4 regions of the Brucella oryzae genome follow, and region 3 is predicted to be linked to each of the others. Evidence: riboswitches for the same ligand, from Rfam matches in the RefSeq annotation. Region 3 holds a riboswitch; each other region holds the start of a gene.

Region 1 (5,045 bases), on a different contig from region 3:
CTCGTGCCGGAAACCGACACGAGGTATCTCGTGGTTTCAAGACTACTGCGGTTTCTCGCCTGCCCGATCCAGTATCTCCTGAAAACGCTTCTTGGCCCGTTGGGGTAAATCCGCCTGGATAAAATCAGGAGTAACGGCTGCATCGCCTACTTTTACGATCATCACCATTCCCATACCAATGTGGGGCGAACACTTGATGCCATAGAAGCCAGCCTCATCAAAGGTCACAGCAATTTCTTGGTCAATCTTGCCTTTGAACCCGGCATAGCCTTCCGGAGACATTCCCGGAATGGATGCCGCGTTATGGCTCTTGTTGCCGACCCTGAACTGAATAATGTCGCCTGGTTTCAGGCTGACAAACTCTGGTTCGAACACCATGCTACCATTTTGCCCACGATTGAGCATCTTGACTTCAATGGTTTCCGCATAGGCAGGCAAGTGATTGCTCATAACCAAGAGAGATGCCAGGGCCGTCGCTCGGACAATTCCTACTTTCGAAAGCCCGCTCATTTTGACAAGCCTGCCTTTTCAAGCGCATCTGCCAGGACTTCGATCCCTTCAATCGTGCGGATCGTCGGGTTCATTGCCTGAGCATCCATCTCCACTATTCGCTTCTCCTTGACAGCAGGCATCAGGTTTGTGACCGGATCCGTGTCGAGAAACTTGAGCTTGACTGCAACATCATCTGCCGGGAACCGACGGCGTTCCATCTTTCCAGCAACAATGATCGTCGGATTGGCTTTTGCAATGGTTTCCCAGCCAACTGTTGGCCATTCTTCTTCGCTGGCGATAATGTTCTTCACCCCAAGCGTCGACATGATGTAACCGGGGGCTCCGCTCTGACCCGCAACGTAGGGATCGATATCCAATTCGGCACTGGAAAACCAGAAGACCGCCGACGCTTCGCCTTTTAATCCGGCAATCTTGTTTCTGGCCTTTTCTTCGCGCTCCTTCAGTTCGGCTACGAGCTTGTCACCTTTTTCCTGCACGTCGAAGATTTTGGCGAGATCGGAGACTTCCTGATAGATCATGTCCATCGAGAATTTTGACGTGCGCAAGCCATCGCCGCCGCTGGAATTGTCCTTACCAATGCAATCAGCAGGCGATGTGTAGACTGGAATATTCAGTTCCGCGAATTGCTCTGACGTCCCCACAACACCCTGTGGCCCGATCTGCCATTCAAACTGATTGGCGATCATATCCGGTTTCGTTGCGACGACGCTTTCGAAGCTTGGATCGTTATCCGCAAGACGTGGAACTTTCTTGTCCAGCTCTTCAAATCCGGGAAGAACTGGCCCGATCCACAACGCCGTTCCGACAATTTTTTCAGCAACGCCAAGGAGATAGAGTATTTCAGTCGAGCTCTGACCAACCGAAACCACACGGTTAGGAGCCTGCTTGAATGTGATGTCATGCCCACAATTCTTGAGCGTCAGTGGATATCGGGTTTTGTCGGCAAATGAAGGTGTTACTGCGGTTGCCAGCAAAGAGGCCGTCGCCAAAGCAAGAACGAGAGATTTAAAGCGCACAGTCTTTCCTTTCGCGGAGATGTGAGTGCATCGCCACCAATGAATTGAGCGGAGCAGCTTTTGGGAGGATGTAGCAAGCGATCATAATGATCCTTTCCGAGCTTCCCCGCTCGTGAAGTTGGACGGTTTGATACGGCAGGTATCCTGGCTCACAGAGTTTGCACTGCTCATCTGCCTTCCCACTTTCGCAGTGGCATGACGCTCGAAAAACAAAGCGTCACTCGGATGAACGGTCTCCGCTTACAGTTGCGGGGGCAGCCACGGATTTGGCCCCATTCGGGTCGTCCTCACCGTGTTCCCTTTTAATCCCGGCAATTCTCATCGCCAGGAACCGTGAAATGATCACTAGGTTTTTGTTCCCTGATCAGTCAAGCAATGTTTGAGCAAATCGCAGTTAATCGTCAGGCCTGCCCAAACGCCATTTCGACTTGGAAATCAGTCCGCCTCAAGCCTTGCAAACATTTCTCCGGGATCAGCCAACTCCTCGCGACGCCAATCCTCGATGATATGAGGATGGACGACCAGATTCTGAATTAGAGAGGGAGGGTAAAGTGTTACGGTAAAAGACTTCTTTGTCCGCGATGATGCAACCTTTGTTGGGCCTGGAAGTTTGCCAGATTTTGTCCAGCGTCGGCATTCTTCGGCAGAGATATTGAGAAAATTTTCAACCGAACGGCTGGATAGCGGAGCGTTGATAATTGCGCTGACCCGACGATCAATCCTGCGGAGCTTGTCAAGGAATAACCCCAACTCACTATCGGTGGGATGGAATAAGAATACGTTCCTATCATCGGTTTGAAAACTGCTCTTTAATATGTTGACTGCTCTACGAAAACTGCGTCGAGCTGGCGTCTTTCGTGGAATGAACACATCCAGCGCAAAAATTTCCTCATCCAATGAGACTTCAATACCGGATTGTAAGCAGCGCCCTATTACAAAACTTCCATTGAAAAACACCTGAAACTTTTCCTCCATCAACATCCGGTTTTCATTGAACGAAACCTTTCGCATCAGGTCAATAAACGAGGCTGGATACGCGGCGTTTTTCCATAATCTCTATCAGTTCCAATAAATCTGCCAGATCCATTGCATTCCCCTTTTATCGAATAAACGGGCTCTTTTTCAGTTTTTATCAAGGAGTGGCAAAAGGGGTCAGAAATGCCCCTTTACGTCAGCTCGCCGCATAGGGTGAAATCGCTGCAACATTATCGCTGATTTGCATTTCATGGCTTATCGGGGGGAAGGCGCGTTGGCTGCATTCGCGGCGCTCGCACAGCTTGCAACCCACACCAATCATGGTTCGCGCACTCAGATCGTTCAGAACCAGGCCCTTTGAATAAACCAGACGCTCCGCATCCCTGAGATCGCATCCCAATCCAATGGCAAAAGTCTTGTCCGGCGCACCATATCCGCCATGATGATGTGTGACCGTTCTTGCAACCCACAGATAAGCCCGTCCATCCGGCATTTCAGCAATCTGGGTGCAAATCCGGCCCGGCGAAGAAAACGCATCGTATACTGTCCAAAGAGGACAACTGCCGCCTATTCTGGAGAAATGGAAATCTGTTGCAGACTGCCGCTTGGAGATATTGCCTGCCCTGTCAACGCGAACAAAGAAGAATGGTACTCCATTCGCACCCGGTCGTTGCAAGGTGCTCAGCCGATGGCAAATGGTTTCAAAACCCACCCCAAATCGCTGGCCGAGCAGATCAATATCGTAGTGCAATTGTTCGGCCGATTGCAGGAAGGCCCTATAAGGCAGTATCAGCGCGCCAGCGAAATAATTGGCGAGGCCAATGCGGGCAAGAGCAACGGCTTCTGAGCTGGAGAACCCTGCCTTCCCCGTCAGAGTGTCGAGCAACCCGGCCTGTTCAAGGAAGCACAATTGCGTCGCCATCTGAAACGCAGACTGTCCGGGAGAAAGCGTATTGGACAGCGTAAGAGTTCGGGACGCCGGATCAAAACGCCTCAATGAGCTTTGATAATCAAAGGACTGATCATACTTTACCGAGACGGAATGCAGATTATGGAGGCGTTCCACGAGGGCTTGATCAAATCGCCCAATTTGCATGCCAAGTTCTCCAGCCAGTTTCTCTGCACAGAGATCGAGTTCGGCGATGTGATTGCTTCTCGCATAAAAATAGTCGCGGACTTCCTCATAAGGCATGGAAGGAAAGGGCTCCAATGACGATTGCCTTGGATCACCCAGACGCATAGCGAGCGCCTCCGACTGCTCAATCGCCTTTCGCATCTGCTTGTAAAGCTGGAGAACAGTGCGCCCCACAGCTGGCATATTGCTGGCAATCTCCCTGATCTCACTGTTGCTGACCGTCTCGCCTAGCAGCGGGTTTGAGAATACCTGTCTCAACTCTCCGATCATGCGTCCATCATCTTGCCCGGAGAAAAGCTGAACATCGATCCCGAAAGCTGCATTCATGCGCAATAGTACCTGGACAGTAATGGGTCGCTGATTGTTCTCGATCTGGTTGAGATAGCTCAGAGATATTCCAAGTGCATTTGCCAACGCTTGCTGGGTCAGTTGGCGTTCCTCGCGCAGTCGTTTCAGACGCAGCCCTACAAATGGCTTCTTCATGGCTCCTCCAATCAACTGCAGATGACTTCGCAAACTTTGCAAATTCACCGATTTAACTTCGCTAAACTACACATTTTCAGTCATTTACCGCTTTTCCCATAAGTGGATATTGCGAATTAACGTTTGTGATGCAAGGCCAGAATTATCCATGAGTGTTCCAACTGAAACGTCATTGAATTCAGATTACAATTTTCTGGAAATGGTCTTCCCTGATCGTGCCAACCATTACGGCACGCTGTATGCGGGCAATGCGCTTGAAATCCTCACCAGAGCGGCCTTTGCCACAGCGAGTATTTACACAGCCAAACCTGTTGTCATGGCAGAAGTGTTGAAGGTCAAATTTCACAGTCCCGTCGCGGTTGGCACTATTCTCGAAATTACCGCCAATATTCTGAATGCTAGCCGCAGGTCTGTAACCGTTGGCGTCTCCATTACAAATCAGAACTCAGAAAATGCAGCTCCCGTAATTACGGGACGATTTCGAATGGTGGCGGTCGATAGCGCTGCCCACCCCACCGATGTGCAGAAGAGTTTGAACATGACTTGTGGAAAGGAAATCTGTTCGTGAATACTCATACCGTCCGCACCTACAAATCTGCCGAACATCTGGACCGCGAAGATCAGCTCGCGTGGAAAATCGCATCTGTTGCCGCCGACGACGTGCCGCTTGACGATGATGTCGTCGAGATGATTGGTAATCGCATTATAGACAATGCGTCTGTTGCTGCGGCATCACTGGCACGGCACCCGGTTGCAAGCGCGCGCGCACAGGCCATCGCCCATCCTTATGCGCGAGGGGCCACGGTGTTCGGGTTTTCAAGTGACAAGCGCGTTTCGCCAGAATGGGCGGCGTGGGCCAATGGTGTCGCGGTCCGTGAACTCGACTTTCACGATACGTTTCTGGCGGCAGACTATTCGCATCC
Region 2 (5,045 bases), on a different contig from region 3:
ACCGCATAGACGCGACGCACCGGTATGCCGAGCGAAGCAGCGGATTCGGTTCCGAAGGTAAAGGCATCAAGCGCACGTGCATGCCACAGGCAGATGGCCAGACCAATCAGGCAGGCAGGCAGAGCAAGTGTGACGTCGGGCCAGCGCACGCCGGAAAGATTACCCAAAAGCCAGAACATGATGCCGCGCGCCTGCTCGGCATTTGCAGCCTTTGTGACGATGAATGACGTTAGCGCATTGAAAAGCTGTGAACCCGCAATGCCTGCGAGGATGATCGCGCTGCTGCCGCGCCCCGCTCGCAACGCCAGAAGGGAGACGAGGCCGAAAGCAACAATAGCGCCAATGAACGCACCCAGCGAAAGCGTCAGCACGCCAGCGCCTATGCCGAGAATAGCAACGCCGACAGCGCCTGTCGAAGCACCAGCGGAGATGCCCAGAATATACGGATCAGCGAGCGAATTCCGAAGCAGCGACTGCAGAATAACACCGGATATTGCGAGCGACGCGCCACAACATGCCGCGATAACCGCACGGCTGAGGCGATAGCTCCAGACGATCCCTTCATCGATGGGTTCGAGCGGATACCCGGCATTCCACACCCGATTGGCCACGGTCTTCGCGACCACATCAAGCGGTATTGCCGTTTCGCCTATCGCCGCTCCGAGCCAAAGGGCAAGAAGAAGCAGGACAAGCGAAAAGGCCAGGAAGAACACGCCGGAGCGTGCCCTTCCCTTCTGTTTGAAGCCTGTTGTCGCCGCCCGAACCGTCACTTGTTCAGGCCCGAGGCGGCAATGTCGGCAGCTAGCGTTTCGATGCCTTCGATCACGCGAAGCGACGTGCTCATCGACTGTGCATCCATGTCGAAGACATACTTGTCCTTGACCGCAGGCATCAGCTTCGTGACCGGATCGTTCTCGAGGAACTGGTGCTTGACGGCAATGTCGTCAGCCGGATAGCGACGGCGATCCAGTTTCGCAGCCACGATCATCGAAGGGTTCGATTTTGCAATCGTTTCCCATCCGACCGTCGGCCATTCTTCCTCGCTGTCGATCACATTCTTGATGCCAAGCACCGAAAGAATATAGGCGGGCGCGCCGAACTTGCCTGCAACATAGGGATCGGCATCGACCTGCGTGCTGGAGAACCAGACAACGGCGGAAAGCTTACCGCCAGCAGACCCAACCTTTTCGCGCGCAGCCGCTTCGCGCGCCTTCAGATCGGCGACGAGTTTTTCGCCCCGGTCCTGCACATTGAAGATTTCCGCCAGTTCGGTGATTTCCTGATAGACGATACCCATCTTGAACGCTGCTGTACGAACGCCGTCGCCGCCGCCGGAATTGTCCTTGCCAACGCAATCGGATGGCGAGGTATAGGCCGGGATGCCCAGCTCCTCGAACTGTTCAGGCTTTGCCACGATACCCGCCGGGCCGACATGCCACTGGAAATCCGCCGTCACGATATCCGGCTTCTGTGCCAGAACGCTTTCGAAGCTCGGATCGTTATCGGCGAGCCGCTTTACCTTGGAATTTACCTCTTCAAAGCCTTTGAGAACAGGCCCGAACCACACCGCCGTGCCGACAACCTTGTCGCCAAGGCCGAGGCTGTAAAGAATTTCTGCGCTGCTTTGTCCGACTGCAACGGCGCGGGTGGGTGCATGGTTGAAGGTTACCTCCCGACCGCAATTCTTCAGCGTCAGCGGATATTGCGTTTCCGCCGCCTGGGCGGCCAATCCGCCTGCGAGAAAAAATGCAGCCGCGCAAAAGGCGGCGCGAAACGGCATCTTGCCGAGAATATTCATGAAAGTCCCCGAAATGATGAGAGAAAGACGCCCTGTCAGGCGGCGGATAAAATCCGGCGCGGAAGACGAACAGGCATATCCGGGATCATACCGAAATCATGCGATGACGATGGGAGGAAGCGTCCTGCGACGCGGAAATCTGTCATAACCGGCTCCTGCTCCGGGCATCCCCGCCCGTGACAATGGACAACACTAGACGGCAGGTCTCCTGGCTCACGAATATCTGCTGTTCATCTGCCTTCCCGCGCTTCTCCGGCACAGTGGCATGACGCTTTGAACGTCACGAGGATGAACGGCAATCCGCTTACAGTTGCGGGGGCAGCCACGGTCTTGGCCCCTTTTCGGGTCGTCCTCACCGTGTTCCCTATTAATCCCCTTCACTCTCGGTCGGGGAACCGTCGTTACACTATTACGTTAGCCCGTTGTCACCGTCAAGCAGGTCTCGACGGCTATTTCCAGCGCGCAGTTTTCAATTGTTTCGAAAGCTAGTTACTTAAATTGCAGCCAAACTATTGTCGCTTACGCTGGCCTATTGAATTTGTTTTGGGCAATATCCATGTAGACAACTCCCGCTAGAGGAGCGGGACTTTGGGGAGGTCCGCCGGAAGGCGGCATACATTCTATCTGGGAGGACATATGCGTAGATTTATTCTGGCCCTGACGTCGGTGGCGGCGTTGGCGATGGCAGGCTCTGCTTCTGCAGAAGACTACAAAGTGCTGGCGCCTGCAGCACCTGGCGGCGGCTGGGACCAGACGGCGCGCACAATGCAGAGCGCGCTTCAGGACGAAAAGATTTCCGGCAGCGTTCAGGTCATCAACGTTCCGGGCGCTGGCGGCACCATCGGCCTCGCGCAGTTCGTGAACCAGAACAAGGGCGACCCGAGCCAGCTCATCGTTGGCGGCTATGTCATGGTCGGCGCTATCTTGACCAACAAGTCGCCGGTGACACTCGATGCCATCACGCCGATTGCACGCCTCACCGGCGAGTATGAAGCCATCGTCGTACCGGCATCTTCCGACATCCAGAATCTTGGCGATCTTGCCGCAAAGCTGAAGGCTGATCCGGGCTCCGTTTCGTGGGGCGGCGGTTCTGCGGGCGGCACCGACCACATCACCGCCGGCCTCTTTGCCAAGGCGGCAGGCGTCGACCCGACAAAGGTCAACTACATCGCTTTCTCCGGCGGCGGCGAAGCACTGGCGGCCATTCTCGGCAATCAGGTGACTGTTGGCATTTCCGGCTACGGCGAATTCGAAGCCCAGATCAAGGCCGGTACGCTGCGTATCATCGGCATTTCGAGCGACGAGCGCGTGGAAGGCATCGACGCACCGACCTTCAAGGAAGGCGGCGTAGATGTTTCGATCCAGAACTGGCGCATGGTGGGTGCGGCTCCCGGCATCACTGCCGAACAGGAAGCTGCCATCAATGCCGATATCGAGAAAATGGTGAAGTCCGAATCCTGGCAGAAGGCTCTGAAAGACAAGGGCTGGGCGGATACTTATCTCGCCGGTCCGGCATTCAAGGAGCAGCTGGCCAAGGACGTCGCCGCGACTGAGACCATCCTCAAGGAAATCGGCCTCGTCAAATGACCGGAACAGAACCGCAGGAAAAGCGCCGCCCGGAAGGGGCGGCGCCAGATTTCGCCGCCCTTGTCATCGCTCTCGTTCTTGCAGCCGTCGCCATTGCCATTGCATGGTCGACAACCTACGGCAACGACGTGACGAGTTATTCGCCGGTCGGGCCCAAAACCGTTCCTTATGTCGTTGCCGCCGGATTGTTCGGCCTCGCCATATGGACCGTATTCGAGGCGCTTCGCGGTGATTTTCCCGAGCGCGAGCATCAGGAAATTGCTCCGATGGCATGGATCATCGGCGGTCTGGCCATCCAGATGCTGACGATGAAGACTGTCGGCTTTTCCTTATCCACCGGCCTGCTTTTCGCAGCAACCGCCCGTGGCTTCGGCTATCGCAAGTTCTGGATCAGCGTTCCCGTCGGCATCGTCTTCGCCTTCGTGATCTGGTTCATCTTTGCGCGCGGCCTGCAGCTATCGCTGCCGTCCGGCTGGCTCGAACAATTCGTTTAGAGCATTCCCTGAAACATTGGAAATGCCCTAAGTCCTTGTTTTGTCGCATTATCCTACGCAAAACCGCTTCGCATTTTTGCTGGAAATGCTTTAAAGGCTAAATGCCATTATGGATACTGTCGCACTTCTCGCCAACGGGCTTCTGGTGGCGCTTGAACCATCGAATCTTCTGTATGCGTTAATCGGCGTCACGCTCGGCACAGCCGTTGGTGTGCTACCTGGCATCGGCCCGGCGCTGACCGTCGCGCTCCTTCTGCCCGTTACCTACAAGCTCGACCCCTCCGGCTCCCTCATCATGTTTGCGGGCATCTATTACGGCGGCATGTATGGCGGCTCGACCACATCGATCCTCCTGAATACGCCGGGCGAAAGCGCCTCCATCGTCACCGCATTGGAGGGCAACAAGATGGCACGCGCCGGACGTGGCGGGCCAGCGCTTGCAACAGCAGCCATCGGCTCGTTCATTGCGGGCCTGATCGCCACTCTGGCGCTTGCCTTCGTCGCACCATGGGTCGTGAAATTCGCCCTGTCCTTCGGACCGTCCGAATATTTTGCGCTCATGCTTCTCGCCTTCATGACGGTCTCGGCTGCATTCGGCGATTCCACATTACGCGGCCTGACATCCTTGTTCATCGGACTGGCGCTCGGCCTGATCGGCATTGATCAGCTGACCGGACAGGCACGCCTTGTCATGGGAACGCCCAACCTGCTCGATGGCATCAATGTCACCACATTGGCAGTGGCGCTGTTCGCCATCGGTGAAACCCTTGCGGTCGTGTCGAAGAAGCTTCGGCCAGAAGATGAAGTCATCGCTGTCAAGGGTTCCGTCTGGATGACCAGGAACGACTGGAAGCGCTCGTGGATGCCGTGGCTGCGCGGCACCGCCATCGGCTTTCCGATCGGAGCGATGCCGGCGGGCGGCGCGGATGTGTCGAGCTTCCTTTCCTATTCGGCGGAACGGCAGTTTTCGAAACATCCGGAAGAATTCGGCAAAGGCGCTATCGAAGGCGTTGCGGGGCCGGAGGCGGCCAACAATGCTTCCGCCGCCGGAACTCTCGTCCCGCTTCTGACGCTCGGTCTGCCCACCACCGCGACAGCTGCAATCATGCTCGCCGGTTTCCAGCAGTTCGGCCTACAGCCCGGCCCTCTCCTGTTCGTGACCAATG
Region 3 (5,045 bases):
GCGCAGCCGCATCCGAACCTGATCCGGGCTCGGTCAGGCAGTAGCTGGCAAGCGATTCCATCGATGTAAGCTTCGGCAGCAAGCGTTGGCGCTGTTCGTTGTTGCCGAAAGTGTCGATCATCCATGCGGCCATGTTATGGATAGAGACAAAGGCCGAAAATGCGGGGCACGCGGTCGCCAGCGCTTCAAAAATAAGCACTGCATCCAGCCGCTTGAGTGCTGAGCCACCGACATCTTCATGTACATAGATGCCACCCATGCCGAGCGGACCGGTCTCTTGTAGTACATCGACCGGGAAATGTTTGTCACGATCCCATTGCAATGCATATGGGGCAATGCGATCACTGGCGAAGGCTCGCGCCATATCCTGAATGGCAAGCTGATCTTCATTCAGTTCGAACTGGTTCTGGTCGGCAGCATCCATGGTTTCCTCCCTGTAGCACCGCAGCTCTTCCCCCGGACTAGATCATAACGGTGGAGGGCTGCCAACGCTCCATTGGAATAATGTTGCTCACATTTGTAATAAACTGATGCGCATTTTTGCATAGACGTTCGTCGCGTGCGGTCCCGTTGCCAGCGAGTTCAGTTTAAGCTAGGCAGCAGTTTATGGCACGCGCAATCATGTTTCAGGGAACGGGTTCGGACGTCGGCAAAAGTGTTCTTGTTGCCGGATTATGCCGCGTCGCACGTAACCGTGGTCTCAATGTTCGCCCTTTCAAACCCCAAAACATGTCTAACAACGCGGCGGTTAGCGACGATGGCGGTGAAATCGGCAGAGCTCAGTGGTTGCAGGCACTGGCTTGTGGTGTACCGTCGTCTGTTCATATGAACCCGGTGCTTCTCAAGCCGCAGACTGACATGGGTAGTCAGGTCGTCGTACAGGGGCAGGTGCGGGGCGAAGCGCGTGGGCGCTATTATCAGGAGTTGAAACCGCAGCTCATGGCGGCTGTCATGGAATCCTTTGCCAGGATCAGCCAAGGCGCGGACCTTGTGCTTGTGGAAGGGGCGGGGTCGTCAGCTGAAATCAACCTGCGGGCTGGCGATATCGCCAATATGGGATTTGCCACGCAGGCCGATGTCCCGGTCGTTCTCGTTGGCGATATAGACAGGGGCGGCGTTATCGCTTCTCTCGTCGGCACGCACACTATTCTTTCCCAACAGGACCGCGCCATGGTTCGCGGATTTCTGATCAACAAGTTCCGGGGCGATATCTCGCTTTTTGATGACGGGCTGGCTGCCATTACCCAGTTTACCGGCTGGCGTTCTTTCGGCGTGGTTCCGTGGCTGAAAGCAGTATCGCGACTGCCAGCCGAGGATTCGGTTGTTCTTGAGCGTGCAGTACGCGGAAAAAAGAAGTCACTCGTGGTTGCGGTGCCTATGTTGCCGCGCATCGCCAATTTCGATGATCTTGATCCGCTAAAAACTGAATCGGATGTAGAAGTAGTCATGGTGCCGCCTGGATCGAGTATTCCCGGCGATGCGGGCCTTGTCATTCTGCCGGGAACAAAGTCTACGATAGCCGATATGCAGGCGGTTCGTGACAATGGCTGGGATCTGGAATTGTTTGCCCATGTGAAACGGGGCGGTTATGTGCTTGGTATCTGCGGTGGGTTCCAGATGCTTGGTCGCCACATCAGCGACCCGACCGGTATCGAGGGCCATGTGCGCGATATCGATGGGTTGGCGCTTCTCGATGTTGAAACGTTGATGGAACCTGAAAAAGTTGTCCGCAATGTGCAGGCGACCTCGATTCTCCATAATGTGCCGCTGGACGGATATGAAATTCATATCGGGCGCACGATCGGACAGGATATGGTGAGGCCATTTGCCCGTATTGGCGAGCATGATGATGGAGCGGTATCTCCAGATGGGCGGATCATGGGGACTTATCTTCATGGTGTTTTTAGTGCTGACGAGTTCCGTCGGAGATTTTTGCAGGGGCTTGGTGTGAGCGGTAGCCAGATGAGTTATCGTGCCAGTGTCGAGGCCGCGCTGGATGAACTGTCCGAGGAGCTGGAAGCCTGTCTCGATATCGATGCATTGTTTAATTTGAAATGAGGTAGTCAATCATCGGTCGCGATTGACGCCGATGGGGCGAAAGCCTAGTGTCAAAACCATGCAACAGGTCTTTGCCGGGACGAATCCCGGCGATACCAAAAAGGGAATGCGACGGACGGACCCAATCCGGGCGTCTTTATCGCAGCCGACCCCGCGACTGTAGAGCGGAGAGGGATGAAGCAAGCCGGGCAACCGGTAACCACTGGAAGCATTAAAGGCTTCTGGGAAGGTAGCTTCAATCCCCGCGACCCGTGAGCCAGGAGACCTGCCTGTTGCGTGAAGGCATAGAGCCTGAACCCCATGGGAGGTTTTTCCCTGCTGCCTGCACGGAGGTTGTCATGGCTGCACGTACTCAAGATTCTGTTTCCAGCACACTCGCAATGCCGCTTGCTGCCCGTCTGGGCACAGCTGTCGTTTCTCTGCTTCTCGGCGCGTTCCTGATTTACGGCGTAGGGCTTGCCCATTCCGATACGCTGCACGATTCAGCACACGATACGCGCCATTCTTATGGTTTTCCCTGCCACTGAGCAGCCTAACCTTTTTGAGAATTGAAGTTGAGCAAGGCTCGATGGCGGACGGCCATCGGCGCGAAATTGCTATTGAGGGACAGAAATGTTGATCCGTTATTTGTTGGCGACGCTTGCTGCCGGTCTTTTGGCCGGGCTGTTGATTACTCCAGCCATGTATTTGAAGACAGTACCGTTGATCCTGCAGGCCGAAACCTATGAAGATGCTGGCGGTGGTCACAGCCATGGCGAGGCGGAAGCCACGCCGCATGAACATGGTGCCACTGCCGCAGATGCTGAAGTAGAAGGAGCCGAACTGCCGTTCGGACGGTTGGGCAATACAATCCTTGCGAATCTCGTGGCAGGCGCGGGTTTTGCCTTGCTGCTCGGTGGCGTGGCCTTGCTTCTCGGGCGTCGCATTACGGCGCAGAACGGCATCTATTGGGGTGTTGCTGGCTTTTTTGCAGTCGCCTTTCTGCCCGCGTTGGGATTGTCACCGGAATTGCCGGCAATGCCGGCGGCCGATCTGGCCGAACGTCAGCTATGGTGGATTGCAACCGTGGTGCTGAGCGGTCTGGGGCTCTATCTCATCGTTTTACGCCAGGAAATCTGGGCGAAGATTCTTGGGCTAGTGCTGATTATGGCTCCGCATCTCTATGGTGCACCGCATCCGGAAGATATTTCGTCTCCCATTCCCGCGCTGCTTGCGTCGCAATATGCGGTCGCATCGCTGGCGACCAACCTGTTTATGTGGGCGGTGATCGGCCTCGCGCTCGGCTGGTTCATCCAGCACTATGCGTCGTCCGAGATTGAGGGTTGATGAAAATGGCTTCGCCGGGAAAATCGGTTCTGGTCCTTGGCGGAGCCCGTTCGGGCAAGTCATCCTATGCCGAGAAGATGGTCGTGTCCTCGGGGCTTCAGCCGCTCTATCTGGCAACAGGACGCGCCTTCGACAAGGAAATGGAAAGCCGCATAGCCATTCACCGCGACCGCCGTGGTTCAGAATGGCAGACGGTAGAGGAGCCGCTCGATCTCATTGGCGCACTAACATTGCATGTTGCTGCGGATCGGTTCGTGCTGGTTGATTGTTTGACCCTGTGGCTGACCAATCTGATGATGGCCGAGCGCGATATAGCAACTGAGACGGCAAGTCTTGTCGCTATGCTGCCGGACCTTGCCGGGTCTGTGGTTTTTGTTTCGAACGAAGTTGGACTTGGGATCGTGCCGGAAAATCGCATGGCACGGGAATTTCGCGATCATGCAGGCTTTCTGCACCAGGCAGTGGCCGCGGTTGCGGATGAAGTTTATTTCATGGCGGCAGGGCTGCCGCTCAAGATGAAGGGATAAATCGATGCAGGGACAGAAAATTCCCGCAACAGTCATCACCGGTTTTCTCGGATCGGGCAAAACGACGATGATCCGCAACCTGCTGGAAAACGCTGACGGAAAACGCATCGCGTTGATTATCAATGAGTTCGGTGATCTCGGTGTCGATGGCGGTATTCTGAAAGGTTGCGGTATCGAAGCATGCCGTGAAGAAGATGTGATTGAACTCAATAATGGTTGTATCTGCTGCACCGTTGCCGATGATTTCATCCCGACCATGACCAAGCTTCTGGATCGCGCTGATCGTCCAGATCATATTGTGATCGAGACCTCCGGCCTGGCATTGCCGCAGCCACTCGTCGCCGCATTCAACTGGCCGGAAATCAAGACGCAGGTAACCGTCGACGGTGTGGTAACCGTGATTGATGCGGCAGCCGTTGCCGAAGGTCGTTTTGCCGATGACCACGACAAGGTGGATGCACAGCGCGCAGCGGACGAATCTCTTGACCATGAAAGCCCTTTAGAGGAACTTTTTGAGGATCAGATTCATGCAGCCGATCTGATTGTCCTCAACAAGGCCGATCTGATTGACGCTTCAATGCTCGACGGTGTTAAGGCCGATGTGGCCGAGCGTTCGTCGCGCCGGGTGAATATGGTTCCTGCGAGCTTTGGCAAGCTTGGAGCTGACGTTTTGCTCGGCCTTGGCGTTGGCACTGAAGACGACATCACCAACCGCAAATCCCACCATGAAATCCATCATGCAGATGGACATGAGCACGATCATGACGAGTTCGAGAGCTTCGTGCTCGAAGCGGGCTCTGTGGCCGATCCCAAGCTGTTCACGGAAAAGCTGAAAGCGGTCATTGCGGAACACGATATTCTTCGCCTGAAGGGCTTTGTCGATGTGCCGGGCAAGCCGATGCGTCTGGTCGTGCAGGCAGTCGGCCCACGCATCGAGCATTATTTCGACCGTCCATGGGGCAAGGATGAGGCGCGATCCACGCGACTGGTCGTGATCGGGCTGCACGACATCGATGAAGCAGCCATCGCCAAGGCCGTGAAAGACGCTGTCTGACCAATGCATCTTCTTCTTGCCCAGAAAGGAACAATCAGCGACGGCAATGAAGCCGTCGATCTCGGCCAGACGCCGGGAGA
Region 4 (5,045 bases), on a different contig from region 3:
TCAGCATGGTGACCATTGCGACGATCATGGTCCGCTGGAACTAGGAAGCGCTTGAGTTCAGATCAAAGCAATTTATGCTTATAGGCAAGAAATCTTAAAAGCGCCGTGCGCCCGGAGGGTCGCACGGCGCTTGATATTGTTCAGATAATAATCGCGTTCAAAAATCCTTTTCATGTTTCGCGTTTCTGCCTTGAGGTTCTTCACATGCGGGGCAAACCATGGCTGAGTGCTGCTGTTCGATCCGACCAATTGGGCGTCCTCTGCTGGAGGTGCGCAAGGGCGAATGATGGGCCGTGCCGTTGGCTATGGACGAAGCCCGGATGACATCGTCATCCTGCCAGGTATCAGCGCAGCGATTGGATCCACAACGAGAGAAACAGAATTGGTCTGGGAAGAGCTCGAGGCTTTAACCAGCACGGTGGTTGGCCTGACACGTCTTTCGGCGAGGTTTGCCGGCCATGATCTTAGTGGCGTCCCGCTTGATCGGCCGCTGACAACGAACGATTTTCCTGATCTCAATGAGGTGGAGGCCTCGAAAAGCCGCGTGATCGGCTACATCGACATGACGCTCAGAGAAAGCCTGCACTTAGGCAGTTGCTTCGGAAATTGGCTGGTGCGCGGCGACACTTCGTTGCAACAGGAACGCCAAAACAGGTCGCTGACACCATCGAAGACTGGTTCAAAACCGGAGCCGCTGATGGTTTCAACGTGATGCCCCCATCTTCAACAGCCAGCTTGCATTGTTCGCGGAGGAAGTCGTTCCAGTCCTTCAGAAGCGCGGTCTGTTCCGTAAAGAATACGAAGGGAGCACGCTACGGTCGCATTTTGGCCTCGGCGCTGTTGTGCGGCCTCAACAGCTCGCAAGGTCTGCTTAGCTGTTGATTGCCGCGCTGAAATGCCTGACATATGACTGCATAGTCCGACCACGGTTCGCGCGCAAACAACCTTGGAGAACCAACTGTCATCACGGGGTCAACAACATCGTGCTGAACATGACCTCGCCGAAATTCGCCCATGCTATGCGGTTCGCACTGACTCAAGATGATTTCGCTCTTCCGCGCGGCAGAGCATGGTAATCCCGGTTCTGAACGTTGTGGTGGGTGCTTGAGCTTCCATTCGTGCGTTGGACCAGATTTTGAACAGGTTCCAGATTGCGGTGTTGTCATTTCCTTTCGGAGCCAAGGCGGCTCCAAAAGGAAACAGATCGTCGCAGGTCAGGCCGTAGCCTTATGGTCCGCGCCTTCGGCCAGCGTTTTCAGCAGGCCGCAAGCACCATGTTGTTGATAGCGCCGATCCAGCCGCGCCGCTCGGGATTGATCTCGCCGTCCGGCCAGAAGGCGACCCGCTCGCCCACCGTGCTGGCCAAAAGATCGAAAATGCCCTCGACGCTATCGGCGGGGATGCCGCCGGAGAACATGACGTTCTGGCATAGCTGACACATTTGGTCTTTTTGTTGAAGAAGCGATACAGGCAATCTTCGGCCTTTAAGCTGAAGACTCGTTATTGCCGTAATAGAGTTTGCCGAGTTGGATGGGACCGCGTCCCTGACTGCGGCGGTGGATATTCGTGTCACGCAAGGAATAAACGCAGTCGCAATATTCTTGCTGGTAGAATTCCTCGCGCTTGGAAATCTCGATCATCCGGGCAGAGCCGCCGCCTTTACGCCAGTTATAGTCCCAATAGGACAGGCCCTCGTAGGGTGCCGCGGCGCGTTTGCCGCAATCGTTGATCTGCGCCATGTTTTTCCAGCGCGAGATGCCGAGCGACGAAGTCATCATCGGAAAACCGTTCTCATGGGCATAAAGGGCGGTCCGTTCGAAGCGCATGTCAAAACACATGGTACAACGAATGCCGCGTTCCGGTTCCCATTCCATTCCCTTTGCTCGGGCGAACCAGTTGTCCTTGTCATAATCGGCATCAATGAACGCAACGCCGTGTTTTTCGGCAAAGCGGATATTCTCGTCCTTGCGCAGTAGATATTCCCGCTCGGGGTGGATATTGGGATTGTAGAAGAAAATCGTATAGTCGATGCCGGAGGCCAGCATTGCTTCCATCACTTCGCCGGAGCAGGGGGCGCAACAGGAGTGCAGGAGCACTCTCTTCTCGTCGCCGGGCAGGGTCAATTCGGGGCTTTGAACTTCCATCATCGCGACACACCTTAAAGCCGGCCGCAGGCATAGCGGCCGGATAAACGAACAAACGCTCCGTATCAATCAATGTACGAAGCGACGGTATCACCCTTACGGAAAGGCCGCTCCTGACACGCTGCCCGCAGTCAGAACAGGTGAACGATCCGGGCAGGTTTCCTGACTTGCGGTTCTTCGCTCTTCCCGGCGTACTGTGCGCCAGTGGCATATCGGGTTGGCTCGCCGTCTACAGTTGCGGGAGCAGCTCCGGATTTGGACATGGCCCTGACCGGATTCCCTTTTACCTGGAGTTTCCTCCGGCACCTAGATCATTATGAGAAACAGCACAAGCGCCAGCGACTGTCAATTTCAATCGTTAGGCCATGCTGTCTGGCTGAGTTTACCTACCTGCGCGACCTAATGCCGATAATGCATGTAAGGTGGGCGGGTGGGAAATGCAGGCGCGAAGAATTCAATTTCTTCGTCTATAACTTAAAGATATAAACATTTCTTTATGTGCTCTTGACATTATGTGCCCGATGCATGAAGAGTAACGATGCTTAGGTTCTCCGGTTGTCGCTTTTGACATGCCGGGGCTAAGAGGGAAGTCGGTGCCCCGTCTCATTCGGGAAAGCCGGCGCTGCCCCCGCAACTGTAAGCGGTGAGCGGATGTCCAGAATGTCACTGGGGTTTAACCCGGGAAGACGGACGAAAGCTATGACCCGCGAGCCAGGAGACCTGCCTTTGCAAAATAACGTCCACGGGCGGGGTGTCCCGGTGTGCCGTAGCGAAGGCCGCGTAGCGGTCTTTATTGCTATGCGTTCGCTGACCCATGCCCCCAACTTTTTGGGGTGAGTCATGTCTCAAACCGCAACTCCAGTCGCCGCAAAAGGCGGGTCACTTGTCGATTACCAGGAAATCACGGGGCATAACGACATTACGTTTCGCCTCAAGTCCCTTCGTTTTGACGAAAACTATCACCCCTCAGACACCACGCGTATCACGACCAACTTTGCTAATTTGGCCCGAGGGGAGAATCGCCAAGAGAACCTCCGTAATGCTCTGAGGATGGTCGACAATCGGTTCAACGCTTTGGCGCATTGGGATAATCCGAAGGCGATCGTTATTCTGTGGAACTTGAAATCATTTCGGTCGAAATCAATATCGATGCGGAAGGCAATAGGGATGCTTTCCCACTGATTGAAATTCTGAAAACGAATATCGTCGATCGGAAGACAAATGAACGCATCGAAGGCATTGTTGGGAACAACTTCTCTTCTTATGTTCGAGATTACGACTTTAGCGTCGTTCTGCCCGACTATAACAAGGAACGCTCCACGTTCAGCGTTCCAGAGAACTTCGGCGATCTGCATGGGAAACTATTCAAATGTTTCCTTAACTCAAATGCATACAATGAGCATTTTCGGAAACCACCAGTTATCTGCTTAAGCGCTTCAAGCAGTAAGACCTATCACCGGACTGGTAATTACCATCCGGTGCTGGGCGCAGAATATCAGCAAAACGAATTATCTTTGACTGATCAATATTTTCAAAAAATGGGATTGCAGGTACGCTTCTTCATGCCGCCAAACAGTGTTGCGCCTTTCGCTTTCTATTTTGTTGGCAACCTCCTTGATGACTATACCAATCTTGAGCTTATTGGCACAATCAGCACGATGGAAACTTTTCAGAAGATCTATCGGCCCGAGATTTACAATGCCAATTCGGTAGCTGGGGCTTGCTTTCAGCCAAGCCTGAAACACGAAGACTATTCACTGACACGCATTGTCTATGATCGCGAAGAGCGAAGCCGACTGGCCGTTGAGCAGGGACGATTCGCTCAGGAACAATTCATGACGCCGTATAAGACCGTCCTGGAGCAATGGTCTGCCAATTACACCCTTTGATGAGCCAAAAGATAAGGTTACCTATCATGAAAAGACTATTGCCTACGTCGACCGCTGGCAGTTTGCCAAAGCCTTCCTGGCTTGCAGAACCTGAGAAGCTTTGGTCCCCATGGAAGCTGCAAGATGATAAATTGATCGAGGGCAAACGGGATGCCTTGCGTTTGGCACTATATGATCAGCAGCAGGCGGGCATTGATATCGTTAGTGACGGCGAACAGACGCGTCAGCATTTTGTCACGACATTTATCGAGCACCTTGATGGTGTTGACTTTGAAAAGCGTGAAACGGTCAGAATCCGCAATCGTTATGATGCCAGTGTGCCGACAGTCGTTGGCGCTGTGTCTCGGCCGAAGCCGGTTTTTGTTGAAGACGCCAGGTTTTTACGTAAACAAACTGCTCAGCCGATCAAGTGGGCTCTTCCGGGTCCAATGACCATGATCGATACTCTTTATGATGTTCACTATAAAAGCCGCGAGAAGTTGGCGTGGGAGTTCGCGAAGATACTCAATGAAGAAGCTAAAGAACTGGAGGCTGCTGGCGTCGATATCATCCAGTTCGATGAGCCTGCGTTCAATGTGTTCTTTGACGATGTCAATGATTGGGGTGTTCCTACCCTTGAGAAGGCAATCGAAGGTCTCAAATGCGAAACGGCCGTTCATATTTGCTATGGATACGGAATTAAGGCCAACACTGATTGGAAAAAGACACTTGGTTCTGAGTGGCGACAGTATGAGGAATCTTTCCCCAAGCTGCAAAAGTCCAACATCGACCTGATCTCGCTGGAATGTCAAAACTCACATGTTCCGATAGATTTGATTGAACTTCTCCGAGGCAAGAAGGTGATGGTCGGGGCTATTGATGTTGCGACCCAAACCGTTGAGACTCCCGAGGAAGTTGCCAACACTCTGCGAAAAGCACTTCAGTTTGTTGATGCTGACAAGCTTTATCCCTGCACCAATTGCGGGATGGCTCCGCTGCCGCGACAAGTAGCACGCGGCAAATTAAGTGCATT

The links. A riboswitch is a leader RNA that binds a small molecule or an ion and turns the genes downstream of it on or off. The one in region 3 is predicted to bind cobalamin.
Positions count from the first base shown of each region.
Region 1: it holds a riboswitch for cobalamin, as region 3 does, so the genes downstream of both, JNC70_RS15995 (ABC transporter substrate-binding protein) here and JNC70_RS08600 (CbtB domain-containing protein) in region 3, are expected to answer to the same signal.
Region 2: it holds a riboswitch for cobalamin, as region 3 does, so the genes downstream of both, JNC70_RS01585 (ABC transporter substrate-binding protein) here and JNC70_RS08600 (CbtB domain-containing protein) in region 3, are expected to answer to the same signal.
Region 4: it holds a riboswitch for cobalamin, as region 3 does, so the genes downstream of both, JNC70_RS15940 (epoxyqueuosine reductase QueH) here and JNC70_RS08600 (CbtB domain-containing protein) in region 3, are expected to answer to the same signal.

Region 1 covers NZ_JBHEEO010000016.1:25,068-30,112, reverse strand. The annotation lists gene JNC70_RS16000 (pseudoazurin) at 43-510, opposite strand; gene JNC70_RS15995 (ABC transporter substrate-binding protein) at 507-1,502, opposite strand; cobalamin riboswitch at 1,647-1,880, opposite strand; gene JNC70_RS15990 (hypothetical protein) at 1,965-2,510, opposite strand; gene JNC70_RS15985 (short-chain fatty acyl-CoA regulator family protein) at 2,701-4,122, opposite strand; gene JNC70_RS15980 (acyl-CoA thioesterase) at 4,271-4,690, shown strand; gene JNC70_RS15975 (MmgE/PrpD family protein) at 4,687-5,045, shown strand, end outside.
Region 2 covers NZ_JBHEEO010000001.1:343,693-348,737, forward strand. The annotation lists gene JNC70_RS01580 (FecCD family ABC transporter permease) at 1-770, opposite strand, end outside; gene JNC70_RS01585 (ABC transporter substrate-binding protein) at 767-1,798, opposite strand; cobalamin riboswitch at 1,980-2,213, opposite strand; gene JNC70_RS01590 (Bug family tripartite tricarboxylate transporter substrate binding protein) at 2,435-3,385, shown strand; gene JNC70_RS01595 (tripartite tricarboxylate transporter TctB family protein) at 3,382-3,879, shown strand; gene JNC70_RS01600 (tripartite tricarboxylate transporter permease) at 3,989-5,045, shown strand, end outside.
Region 3 covers NZ_JBHEEO010000006.1:208,888-213,932, forward strand. The annotation lists gene JNC70_RS08590 (isobutyryl-CoA dehydrogenase) at 1-424, opposite strand, end outside; gene JNC70_RS08595 (cobyric acid synthase) at 607-2,058, shown strand; cobalamin riboswitch at 2,107-2,345, shown strand; gene JNC70_RS08600 (CbtB domain-containing protein) at 2,397-2,585, shown strand; gene JNC70_RS08605 (CbtA family protein) at 2,671-3,384, shown strand; gene cobU (bifunctional adenosylcobinamide kinase/adenosylcobinamide-phosphate guanylyltransferase) at 3,390-3,911, shown strand; gene cobW (cobalamin biosynthesis protein CobW) at 3,916-4,965, shown strand; gene cobN (cobaltochelatase subunit CobN) at 4,969-5,045, shown strand, end outside.
Region 4 covers NZ_JBHEEO010000016.1:15,174-20,218, forward strand. The annotation lists gene JNC70_RS15930 (hypothetical protein) at 284-712, shown strand; gene JNC70_RS15935 (hypothetical protein) at 1,256-1,441, opposite strand; gene JNC70_RS15940 (epoxyqueuosine reductase QueH) at 1,485-2,147, opposite strand; cobalamin riboswitch at 2,280-2,469, opposite strand; cobalamin riboswitch at 2,672-2,886, shown strand; partial or broken gene JNC70_RS15945 (DUF1852 domain-containing protein) at 3,063-4,033, shown strand; gene JNC70_RS15950 (methionine synthase) at 4,060-5,045, shown strand, end outside.